One region of the Paenibacillus sp. EB106-04-04-XG159 genome, then DNA from elsewhere that is predicted to be linked to it. Evidence: predicted binding sites of a transcription regulator. Region 1 holds the regulator's gene; each other region holds the start of a gene.

What was found. Region 1 encodes Rex, which represses fermentation and respiration genes when NADH is low (regulators of the CRP and FNR family bind a similar motif). Its sites were predicted from a motif close to TTGTGAAATATTTCACAA; they were not measured.
Region 2: the regulator Rex is predicted to act here: its motif matches at 2,397-2,414, upstream of nadA (quinolinate synthase NadA).
Region 3: the regulator Rex is predicted to act here: its motif matches at 2,272-2,289, upstream of pflB (formate C-acetyltransferase).

The regions. Positions count from the first base shown of each region.
Region 1 is NZ_JBYTDY010000011.1:59,771-64,066, reverse strand. It holds gene dinG (ATP-dependent DNA helicase DinG) at 1-2,169, shown strand, start outside; gene AC3WTP_RS14650 (redox-sensing transcriptional repressor Rex) at 2,217-2,870, shown strand; gene AC3WTP_RS14645 (amidohydrolase) at 2,863-4,170, shown strand; gene AC3WTP_RS14640 (hypothetical protein) at 4,186-4,296, shown strand, end outside.
Region 2 is NZ_JBYTDY010000023.1:16,004-20,299, reverse strand. It holds gene hpt (hypoxanthine phosphoribosyltransferase) at 1-87, shown strand, start outside; gene ftsH (ATP-dependent zinc metalloprotease FtsH) at 186-2,333, shown strand; gene nadA (quinolinate synthase NadA) at 2,468-3,412, shown strand; gene AC3WTP_RS20860 (DUF6199 family natural product biosynthesis protein) at 3,558-3,767, shown strand; gene nadB (L-aspartate oxidase) at 4,077-4,296, shown strand, end outside.
Region 3 is NZ_JBYTDY010000012.1:56,671-60,966, reverse strand. It holds gene adhE (bifunctional acetaldehyde-CoA/alcohol dehydrogenase) at 1-2,159, shown strand, start outside; gene pflB (formate C-acetyltransferase) at 2,506-4,296, shown strand, end outside.

The DNA.
Region 1 (4,296 bases):
CTTAGCGAGTCTCCACTGCAAGGTGTCTCATTCACATCGTTTATGAGTGAGATTCACCGTACATTGCAAGAGAAGCTTGAGCACTATGAACCGCGCGAGGCTCAGGAACAGATGTTTCGTGAAGTGATGAATTGTATGGAAGATGATCGACATCTTCTCATTGAAGCAGGTACAGGTACGGGAAAATCTTTAGGTTACCTGATTCCTTCTATCTATTATGCGGTTAAGAATGATAAGAAGGTAATTGTCAGCACACATACCATAAATTTGCAAGAACAGCTGAGACAGCGAGATTTACCGCTTCTAGAGCACATTGTACCTGTTTCATTCAAGGCAACGGTCTTAAAAGGTCGCAGTCACTATTTGTGTTTGAGAAAATTTGAACATAAAATAAACTATAGAGATTTCCTGCATGGACGCGACGATGTATTAACCGCTGCACAGATGATGGTATGGTTAAGTCAGACTGAGCACGGTGATGACGAGGAGCTGTATCTAACGCATAAAGGCCCAGAATTTTGGGATACTGTGGCGAGCGACAGCGATTCCTGTCTTAATCGGGCGTGCCCATGGTTTAAGCGCTGCTTCTACCATCGCGCGAAGAATGATGCCAATCAATCGGATATCATCATCACGAACCATTCTTTATTGTTTACTGATGTCATAGCTGAGCATCGACTGCTGCCTGCTTATGAGCATTTGGTTATTGATGAAGGGCATCATTTTGAAGAAACCGCGAGCAAGCATTTGGGCATACATCTGCAATATTTTTCATTGATGCACCCGCTGACACGTTTGGTGAAAGATAGTAAGAACGGCTTATTGCTGCTGTTGCAAACGCGGCTTCGTCTGTCAGGCAGTGAGAAAGCAATGATCTGGGCTGACGGCATTGAGAAGCTGCTTACACAGCTCGTCGATGTACGAGACGTCTGGGACCGTCTTCATGATGTCCTATATCAATTGATGCCGCCTCCAGAGCCGGGACAAGCTGAAGCAGGACAATCCGTACTCCGACTGCAATCTGGCGCTCGACCGCGGGATTGGCAGGGGATCGCTGAGCTTGAAGAAGATGTATATGTTCGTCTAGGTGAAATTGTACGTACGGGCGAAAAGCTTGTATTGGAATGGAAAGATGCGGATGACGAAGAGCTGCAGCCCGTGATAACAGATGTTACGGGGATATTCAAGGAGATCTCAATTATTCGCGAGGATTTCCGCCTCTTTATGAAAGCAACTGATCCAGATTCTGTGTATTGGATGGAAGGCAATGCTCAGTATAAGCATAAGTCGATGCATCTGTACGCAGTGCCAGTTGATGTCAGCGAAGCGCTAAATCGATACTTCTTCGAACCGAAGAAAAGTGTCATTCTGACTTCGGCAACATTATCTGTCGACAAGTCATTTCAGTATTTAGAGGAACAGATCGGTTTGAAGGAGGCTTCTAGTACCGGAAGATTGCATACCGTTATTCTTCCGTCTCCGTTCAATTACCGCGAGCAAGCGCTAGTTGTCATTCCGCGAGACTTTCCAACGGTTAAGGGCTCTGTGGATCCGATCTTTACCGATAAATTGCTTCATTCGCTTGCAGATGTAGCCATTGTGACAAAGGGTAGAATGTTGGTGCTGTTTACGTCGTACCGCATGTTGAAGGAAGTGTATGAACCGCTGAAGGAGATGCTTCAGCCGCATGGTGTTCAAGTATTGGGACAAGGCATGGACAGCGGCAATCGAAGCAAGCTGACTCGCCGTTTTCAGGAGCATCCTGCATCCGTGCTGTTAGGAACTAGCAGCTTCTGGGAAGGGGTGGACATTCCTGGTGAGGCTTTGACTTGTCTAGCGATTGTTAGACTTCCGTTTCAGCCGCCTAATCATCCGCTTGTTGAAGCGAAGTCCGAACGCTTAAAGCGTCAGAATCAGAATCCGTTCCGGAAGCTATCGATTCCACAAGCCGTTATTCGCTTTAAGCAAGGGTTTGGACGATTAGTTCGAACCTCTAGGGATCGTGGTATCGTAATTATTTATGATACCCGTGTAATCGAGACGAGTTATGGCAAACATTTCTTATATTCTTTACCTGGTCCTAAGATGGAGCATATGACTACCGAGCACTTAGTGCCGCGGATCCGTGATTGGTTCAGGGAGGAGCAGGAAAGAGCTTTACAAGATTAATCAAAACTATGATGATAATCAGCTATGTAGAAGGGGGATCACAGGATATGAAAGCGATGAAGATTTCAGAAGCCGTAGTTAGACGTCTGCCGATCTATTTACGGCACCTCATGGAATTGAAACAGCGTGAAGTTCTAACAATATCATCTCAAGATTTAGGTCAGAAGCTGGATCTGAATCCTGCCCAGATTCGTAAGGACCTCGCTTATTTTGGAGACTTTGGTCGTAAAGGTATTGGTTATGATGTGTCTTATCTGATCGAGCAGATTAGACATATCCTAAAGCTTGATCTCAAGATTCACGTGGGATTAGTCGGTGCTGGTAAACTCGGTCAAGCGCTGTGCAACTATACCACGTACTTGCAAGATAATATGAAGATTGTTGCTGTATTCGATGCGCATCCAGATAAAATGGGAACAGCATTGAATAATCTTATGGTGCAGCCAATGGATCAGTTGATCGATACAGTTAAGGATATGGGGATTCGGATAGGTATTATTACGGTACCTGCGCTGGAAGCCCAAAATGTTGCGGATCAGTTCGTCGAAGCAGGTGTGGAAGCGATCTTGAACTTTGCTCCTGTTATTCTGAAGGTACCGCCGCATGTTCGCGTGCATACTGCAGATTTCACGACGGATCTGTTCAGCTTGGCTTATTACTTGCAAGATGAAGAAGGAAAGGAAACGATTGAGAATGCCTAAAAGGTTCATCGTCCATAACGGACGCTTTGCTCAGATCCATCCGGATGCAGAATCGAGCACTATTGATGGATACATGGTTGTAGAGAACGGAAAGATTGTCTACCTCGGTGAAACGCTGCCGGATCATTATAAGGAAGATTCGGAGTTGTTTGATGGCAGCGGTCTGTTCTTTATGCCGGGTTTAGTCAATACCCATGGACATGCTGCAATGACATTATTGCGCGGTTACGGCGATGATATGGTGCTTCAACAATGGCTTCAGCAAAAAATGTGGCCAATGGAGGCTAAGTTTACTGACGAAGATGTGTATTGGGGCTCTGCTCTCGCTGTGCTGGAAATGCTGAAGAGCGGCACCACTACGTTCGTAGATATGTACGACCATATGGATGAGGTCGGGAAGGTTGTTGAGCAAGCAGGTATTCGCGCGGGATTAATGCGCGGTGCCATCGGTCTATGCAGCGAAGAAGTGCAGCAGATGAAGCTGGAAGAGGCTGTGCGCTTTGCGAAAGATTGGAACGGACGTGCGGAAGGTCGAATTACGACCATGCTTGCTCCACATGCACCGTATACTTGTCCTCCCGCTTTCATTGAGAAATTCGTGCAAGCCGCTCATGATCTGGATATGATGCTTCATACACATATGTCTGAAACTAGAGCAGAGGTTGAACAAAATGTGCAGGAGTACGGATTGCGTCCTGTCGCGCATCTGGAGAAGTTGGGTTTCTTCAGCAGACCGTCGTATATAGCTCATGGCGTTCATCTCACAGACGAAGAAATCGAAATATTGGCTAAACATAAGGTCGGCGTATCTCATAACCCTGCCAGCAACCTGAAGCTGGCAAGCGGAGTAGCTCGAGTTACTGACCTGCTCCGAGCAGGCGTGAACGTATCCCTGGGAACAGATGGAGCAGCTAGCAATAACAATCTAGATATGTTCCAAGAGATGCGTTTGGCTGCATTTATCCATAAGGGAGTATCTGGCGATCCAACAGCGGTACCCGCTGCGGAAGCAATGCGAATTGCGACTATTAATGGCGCCCAAACGATCCAGCTTCAGGATGTCGGCTTGCTCGCTCCTGGAATGAAGGCGGATTTCATCGCTGTCGATATTGATCAACCGCATCTCCTGCCGCATACGGACCTAGTATCCCACATGGTATACTCGGCTTCCGGCAAGGATGTTAAGCATGTATGGGTTGATGGCAAGCAAGTAGTCAATAATGGAGCCTGCTTGACCCTTGATGAAGAACGGGTACGCCGCGAAGCAGCACGCTGTTTCGAAGGCTTGCTGTCTCGTTAAGTGGAGGATATGTGAATGTTATCTAGAAGCAGACCAAGGAAGCGCTATAGCCGAGTGCGGATTGTCGTTCTGGCTGCGCTCGTAGTGATGCTCCTGCTCGCTATTTTGAGCGTGTGGTATGTAAAT
Region 2 (4,296 bases), on a different contig from region 1:
TATGGGCTTGATTATGCGGAATATTACCGCAATCTTCCGTATATTGGGGTATTGAAGCCGGAAATTTATTCTGAGCCTGAAGAATAGATATTCGAGCACGAATGTCCTCACAGTCTAGTTCGTCAGTTGAGATGGTAAGACGTGCTATGATACAATAATTTCGTGTCTTTGAGAGGAGGTAGGGGATGAGTCGGTTCATCAAGAATTCTGGTTTTTATCTGATTCTTTTTTTAGTCGTGGTGGGCATTGTTCAGTTTATCGGAAGCGGCAATGAAGCCATTGACACCCCGAGATATGACCAGTTTCGCAAAGAGCTCGCAGCCAACAATATACAAGAACTAACGATGCAATATGAGGGTCGAGCCTACTTGGTCGTCGGTAAGTATAAAGAATTACCGAAGGATGCCAAGTCGTTGCAATTTATGACGTACATACCGGATACAGACTCGGTAGTACAAGAGATTAAGGAAATCAGTGACAGTCAGCCTGATTTACAGTGGAAATATGACAAGATGAAAGAGCCAAGCATGTGGCTGACGCTCCTCACTTCGTTCATACCCTTAATCATTATGTTTGTCCTGTTCTTCTTCTTCTTTAATCAAGCGCAGGGCGGCGGCGGCAAAGTTATGAACTTCGGTAAGAGCCGTGCCCGTTTGTATAATGAAGAGAAGAAGCGAATTACCTTCGAAGATGTTGCTGGTGCAGACGAAGAGAAGCAAGAGCTTGTTGAGGTCGTTGAGTTCCTTAAAGACCATCGCAAGTTTGCCGCTCTCGGCGCGCGCATTCCGAAGGGCGTACTGTTGAACGGTCCTCCAGGGACAGGTAAGACGCTCCTTGCTCGCGCAGTTGCGGGTGAAGCGGGTGTGCCATTCTTCAGCATTTCCGGTTCCGACTTCGTTGAAATGTTCGTCGGTGTCGGTGCATCGCGTGTACGCGACTTGTTCGAGAACGCGAAGAAGAATGCTCCTTGTATTATCTTTATTGACGAGATTGATGCGGTAGGTCGTCAGCGCGGCGCCGGTCTTGGCGGCGGCCATGACGAGCGCGAGCAGACGCTTAACCAGTTGCTGGTTGAGATGGACGGTTTCGGTGCTAATGAAGGTATCATTATCATAGCCGCGACAAACCGCCCTGATATTCTTGACCCAGCGCTTCTTCGTCCAGGACGCTTTGACCGTCAGATTACGGTTGACCGCCCAGACGTAAAGGGTCGCGAAGCTGTACTGAAAGTACATGCGCGCAACAAACCGCTTAATGCGAACGTTAACTTGCCTACTATTGCGAAGCGGACAACAGGCTTTACAGGCGCAGACCTTGAGAACCTGTTGAACGAAGCGGCGCTCCTTGCTGCTCGTAAGAATCATAAAGATATCACCATGGAGGATATCGATGATGCGATTGACCGTATCATTGTCGGTACGGAGAAACGCAGCCGCATGATCAGCGATCGCGAGAAGCGCATCGTCGCTTACCACGAAGCAGGTCATACGATCATTGGTTACTTCCTGGAGCATGCACAGACTGTGCATAAGGTTACGATTGTACCTCGCGGTAAAGCAGGCGGATATGTGATCATGATGCCGAAGGAAGATCGTATGCTGGTTACGAAGCAAGAGCTTCTGGACCAAGTAACGGGCTTGCTCGGCGGACGCGTAGCGGAAGAGATCTATATCGGCGAGATTGGAACAGGCGCATACAGCGACTTCCAACAAGCTACTCGGATCATTCGCAGCATGATTATGGAATACGGTATGAGCGACAGACTCGGACCGCTGCAGTTCGGAAGCCGTCAAGGGGAAGTATTCCTTGGTCGTGACCTCGGTCATGAGCAGAATTACTCTGACGCGATTGCTTATGAGATCGACCAAGAGATGCAGAGCATGATCGGCGCTTGCTATGATCGCGCTCGCGAATTGCTGAAGAAGCACGAGAGAGAAATGCATCTCATTGCGAATACGCTTCTTGAAGAAGAAACGCTTGAGATCGAACAGATTGAACATCTCATTAAGAACGGCTCGCTCGAAGGTTTCGTTCCAAGCATTCTGAAGGAACAGAAAGAGAGCAAGGCTGAACCTAAAGTAGATGTACTGAACTCTGTTGAAGTGAAAACTTCAGGGGATGTGAAGGTGAATCTGGTTGGAAAGTCAGAGAAGTTAGGTCCGACACCTTGGGACAAGGACAGTCAACCGACTCCAACTGATCATTCCGAGGCAGGTCCTGTTACGAATGAAACAGAGCAAGCACCTGTTGAGGAGCCTAAGGATTCGAAGGCTGATGAGTCTGCCAATGCTGTGGACGAAGTGAAGCCTGAAGATCCAGAGAAGAAATCATAATCTCCGACTAACTCGGTCGGTATCGGAAGTGCGCCTATTAAGGCGCACTTCTTTTTTTACTAATTGTGAATTGACACACTTAATGTCGTTGTGTAAATTAGTTGTTAATGATTAAGCCGAGGGGTGGAGTATTCGTGCAGCTTGAAGCGTTGGCACTGGCTCGTAAAGAAGAACAAAACCGTGAACTGCGTGAACGATTGATGCAGTTGAAGAAAGAACGCAATGCAGTCATACTTGCTCACTATTATCAGCGAGATGAGATACAAGAAGTAGCGGATTTCAGAGGAGATTCATTCCTGCTTGCACAGAAGGCAGCGGAGACGGATGCGGAAGTTATCGTGTTCTGCGGAGTTCACTTTATGGGTGAAAGCGCAAAGATTCTAGCCCCTAACAAGACTGTGCTTATTCCAGACGAGCGCGCTGGATGCCCTATGGCTGATATGGTCAATGTGGAAGGCCTTCGTAAATTAAAGGCGCAGCATCCGAATGCTAAGGTCGTAACGTACATTAACTCTTCTGCAGACATTAAAGCAGAGACAGATATATGCTGTACATCCGCTAATGCGGTGAAGGTGATCGAGTCGCTTGATGCGGAGGAGATCATCTGGGTGCCAGACAAGAACCTGGGACACTACGTACAGCAGAAGACAGGCAAGAACATGATTATATGGGAAGGCTATTGCAATACTCACGACATGCTGACGGTTAAAGATGTCGTAGAGATGAAGGCGAAGCACCCGAATGCGCAGTTTGTTGTTCATCCAGAGTGCAGACCGGAAGTAGTCGCTATGGGTGATTTCGTAGGCAGTACAACTGCGATCCTAAAGTACTGCAAGAACTCAGAGCATACCGAGTTTATCGTAGGTACGGAAGATGGAACCGGCTATCAATTGCGCAAGGACAGCCCGAACAAGTCGTTCCATTTTGCAACTAAATACTTGGTATGTCCAAATATGAAGGTTAACAATTTGAAAAAGCTAGTGAAATGTCTCGAAACGATGCAGCCGCAGATCTATGTGCCGGAGCACGTTGCTGAGAAAGCGCGGTTATCCTTGGAGCGCATGTTGCAAGTGAAGTAATGCCCTCCATATGTATAAACGAACGAACCTTAAGAAGCCCTTGTAGATCAAGGGCTTTTTCTTATATCGCCTATCCATTGACCAACCCCCATAATGGAAACCTTTAACAACAGATTGCGTATTGATCTCTAGAGGAGATGATTATATGGCTATTTCTATCTTTATGTTAGGGATTGCACTAGTTGGAGTTGGCTTGTTTGGGATCAAACATCCTGAATCATGGTTGTTCTGGAATTTAATCGATGATAGGGAGCGAAGCGAGGAACATCTTGCATTCACACGATTTGGTGGAAAATTAGTTATCATAATGGGGGGGATCATTATCGGATTCGGCTTTCAACATCTCTTTATCTGATGTCATTCTCCTTAGAGGGGACTCAATATAGCTGCACCGCGGCAGCTACTCTCTTGTTTTTCCGAACAATTGTCTATAGAATCAATATCTAATAAGGCTCTTTGACATTTATTTGTCATATGAGCTTTATTTATGTTGCTAGGGGCATTAAAATAGATACAGTTTTAATTGAAATGTGGTTACTGCTGTTGAATACTGCGGCTTTATGCTATATACGTTGCTGCTCTTCTGCTTGCAATACTCTATCTGCTGCTAACTGTGCAGATGATCGCAATCGCTGCAAATATGATCTGTCAGAGGTGAGCCCGAATGAATACTCCTTACTTAATAGACTTTTCACTCGAACATACGCCGATAGAGGAGTCTGACGTTATCGTGATTGGGGCGGGTATCGCTGGGTTGTATACCGCGATATTGGCCAGTCAGCACCATCGGGTTACGCTAATTACGAAGAAATCACTCTTTGAGAGCAACACCCGATACGCGCAAGGCGGGATTGCCGCGGTTATATCTGATGAAGATTCGCCGA
Region 3 (4,296 bases), on a different contig from region 1:
CACAGTTCAGCAGCTCGGAAGCGGCACGCATCCTGCGTGAAGCAGCAGTCAAGTACGGCGCTCCTGAACATTGTATCCAATGGATCGAGATTCCATCCATGGAAGCTACCAATGAATTGATGAACCACCCTGACGTCGCTTTGATTCTGGCAACAGGCGGTTCTGGAATGGTTAAAGCAGCATACAGCTGCGGTAAGCCAGCTCTCGGCGTAGGCCCAGGTAACGTACCATGCTTCATCGAGAAGAGCGCTAAGATCGATCAGGCTGTAACAGACTTGATCCTTTCCAAGACATTTGATAATGGTATGATCTGTGCTTCTGAGCAAGCTGTAATTATTGAAGAGCCGATCTACAACGAAGTGAAAAAGATGATGCAGCAAAACGGCTGCTACTTTACCAATAAAGAAGAAACAGTTAAACTGCAAGGTCTTGCCATGAAATCTGGCACTTGCGCAGTGAATCCGACAATCGTTGGTCAACCAGCAGTGAAGATTGCTGAGCTTGCAGGCTTGAAGGTTCCGGCAGACACGAAGATCCTGGTTGCTGAGATAGATGGAGTAGGACCAAACTTCCCGTTATCTGCTGAGAAATTGAGCCCGATCCTTGCATGCTATAAAGCTAAAAATGCGGACGCTGGTATTGAGCTCGCAGCTGAAATCGTACAATTCGGCGGTATGGGTCACTCTTCAGTAATCCACTCCCGCAATGATGAAATTATCAATAAATTCGGTAATCGATTGCAAACTGGACGGATTCTTGTCAACTCTCCATCCACTCATGGTGCGATCGGTGATATATACAATACGAATATTCCATCTCTGACACTTGGCTGCGGATCTTATGGACGCAATTCCACTTCCAACAACGTAACATCTGTCAATCTCATCAACGTGAAACGGGTGGCGAAGCGTACTGTGAACATGCAATGGTTTAAAGTTCCTAACAAAATTTATTTTGAAAAAGGCTCTACACAATACTTGGAAAAAATGCCTGACATCAATCGCATCATGATCGTTACTGACCCAATGATGATGAAGCTCGGCTACGTTCAAAAATTGGAGCACTACTTGCTGAAACGCCGCAATCCAGTTCAAATCGAGATCTTCTACGATGTTGAGCCAGATCCGTCCACTAACACGGTGAAGCGCGGTACTGACATGATGAACCGATTCAAACCAGACTGCATCATTGCACTTGGCGGCGGTTCTCCAATGGATGCTGCGAAAGCCATGTGGCTGTTCTACGAATACCCGGATACAGACTTCAATAACTTGAAGCAGAAGTTTATGGATATTCGCAAACGGACTTATAAATATCCAGTGCTTGGTCAAAAAGCGAAATTTGTTGCGATTCCAACAACTTCGGGTACTGGTTCTGAAGTAACATCGTTCGCTGTAATTACGGATAAGGAAAATGGTCATACTAAGTATCCGCTTGCTGACTATCAATTGACTCCAGATGTTGCCATCATCGATCCAGAGTTTGTATACAGCTTGCCGCGTGTAGCAGTCGCAGATACAGGTATGGACGTGCTGACTCATGCGATTGAAGCATACGTATCTGTAATGGCTAGTGATTATTCCGATGCGCTTGCTATCAAAGCGGTCCAATTGGTATTCGAAAACTTGGTTAAATCAGCTAACGAAGCAGATCCAGTCGCTCGTGAGAAGATGCACAATGCTTCGACGCTCGCTGGTATGGCGTTTGCGAATGCGTTCCTCGGCATTAACCATAGCTTGGCGCACAAATGGGGTGCTCAATACGGTACGCCTCATGGACGTACGAATGCGATCCTGCTGCCGCACGTTATCCGTTACAACGCGAAGAAGCCAACGAAGTTTGCTTCCTTCCCTAAATATGATCATTTCGTAGCAGATAAGCGCTATGCAGAAATTGCGCGCATCCTTGGATTGCCATGCCGCACGACTGAAGAAGGCGTGAAGAGCTTGATCGAAGCGGTCCGAGACTTGAACCGTCAACTGGGCTTGCCGCAAACATTCCAAGAAACCGGCTTCGACGCGAAGGAATTCGAAGCAGGCGTTGACAGCTTGGCTGACCGCGCATTCGAAGACCAATGTACAACAGCTAATCCGAAGATGCCGCTTGTAACAGAGCTGGCAGACATATACCGTGATGCTTTCTACGGTCGCTTTGAGTAAGAATTGCTAATGGATTCATCCACCTCTTTAATATAGCTATTGGCAGCAGACATCATGTCTGCTGCCCTTTTTCAACATATTGGATGATGGTAAATTTACCACTTCGCTAGGTTTGAGATTAATTTCACAAAATTGATGCATTTCGTGTGATGTAAAGCATGCTTGAGGTGTTTCATTGTGATTTTCATCACATTGTATAGCGATTGTAGGGAGTACAATAGTCTCATAGCAAGGAAATGCTGCAGCAGCCAGAGAAGAACCAAGCTTATCGATGCGGTTGCGTTCCTTGTGAATAGAGGTTAGATTTATATTATAGATAGAAAACCTACTTAACGGAGGGATTTCGATGTCGGTATTAGAAAAGAACGTTACAGAAACAGAAGCAGTAAACCCATGGCGCGGGTTTAAAACAGGCAAATGGCAAAGACATATCAATGTCGCTGATTTCATCGATCACAACATTAACCCGTACTACGGGGATGACAAGTTCTTGGCAGGCGCTACTCAAGATACAAAAGACCTATGGGCAATCGTCAGCCAGCTTTCCAAAGAAGAGCGTGAGCGCGGCGGCGTATGGGATGTTGATGTAAATACTCCATCCACAATCATTTCCCATAAGCCTGGTTACTTGGATCAAAGCAAAGAGAAGATCGTCGGTGTTCAAACAGATGCACCTTTCCGTCGTTCTTTGCAACCATTTGGCGGTATCCGCATGATGATCGACGCTTGTAAGGCATATGGCTTTGAAGTGCCTGAAGAGATCGTAGACATCTTTACACATATTCGTAAAACACATAACCAAGGCGTATTCGACGGTTATACATCTGATATGCGCGCTGCTCGTAAAGCGGGTATCATCACAGGCTTGCCAGATGCTTATGGCCGCGGCCGTATCATCGGTGACTATCGTCGTGCAGCATTGTACGGTATCGACTTCCTAATCAACGAGAAGAAGCAAGTTTTGAAAGATCTTGAAGTTGCAGAATTGCTTGAAGAAGTTATTCGTGACCGCGAAGAAATCAATGAGCAAATTCGTGCTCTGCAAGAGCTGAAGCAAATGGCTGAAATGCACGGCTTCGATATGGCTAAGCCTGCAGCAAATGCGAAAGAAGCGTTCCAATTCGTGTACTTCGCATACCTTGCAGCAATTAAAGAGCAAAACGGTGCAGCAATGTCCCTTGGCCGCGTATCGTCCTTCTTGGATATCTACGTTGAGCGCGACTTGAAAGAAGGTACATTGACTGAAGAGCAAGCTCAAGAGCTGGCTGACCACTTCGTTATGAAGCTTCGTCTCGTTAAGTTCTTGCGTACACCTGAATACAACCAATTATTCTCTGGTGACCCAACTTGGGTAACGGAATCCATCGGTGGTATGCAATTGAACGGCAAGACTCGCGTAACGAAGAACAGCTTCCGTTTCTTGCACACACTGTACAACCTGGGACCAGCTCCAGAACCTAACTTGACTGTATTGTGGTCTGAGCAGCTGCCAGAAGCATTCAAGAAGTTCTGTGCGAAGGTATCCATTGAAACTTCTGCAGTTCAATACGAAAACGACGACCTGATGCGTCCAATCTACGGTGATGACTACGGTATCGCTTGCTGCGTATCCGCAATGCGTATCGGTAAGCAAATGCAATTCTTCGGCGCTCGCGCGAACTTGGCAAAATGCTTGCTGTATGCAATCAACGGCGGTGTAGACGAGAAATCCGGCGCTCAAGTTGGTCCTAAGTATCGTCCAATCACGTCTGAAGTTCTGGACTACAAGGAAGTAATGGCGAGCTTCGAAAACATGATGGAATGGCTTGCACAGCTGTACATGAACACATTGAACGTTATTCACTACATGCATGATAAATACTCTTACGAGCGCATTGAAATGGCTCTGCATGATAAAGAAATTCTGCGCACAATGGCATGCGGTATCGCAGGTCTGTCCGTAGTGGCTGACTCCTTGTCCGCAATCAAATACGCTAAAGTTAAGCCGATCCGTAACGAACAAGGCATCGCAGTTGACTTTGAAGTTGAAGGCGAATTCCCTTGCTACGGTAACAACGATGATCGTGTTGACAGCATCGCTGTTGAACTCGTTGAGAAGTTCATGACGATGATTCGCAAGCATAAAGCTTACCGCAAT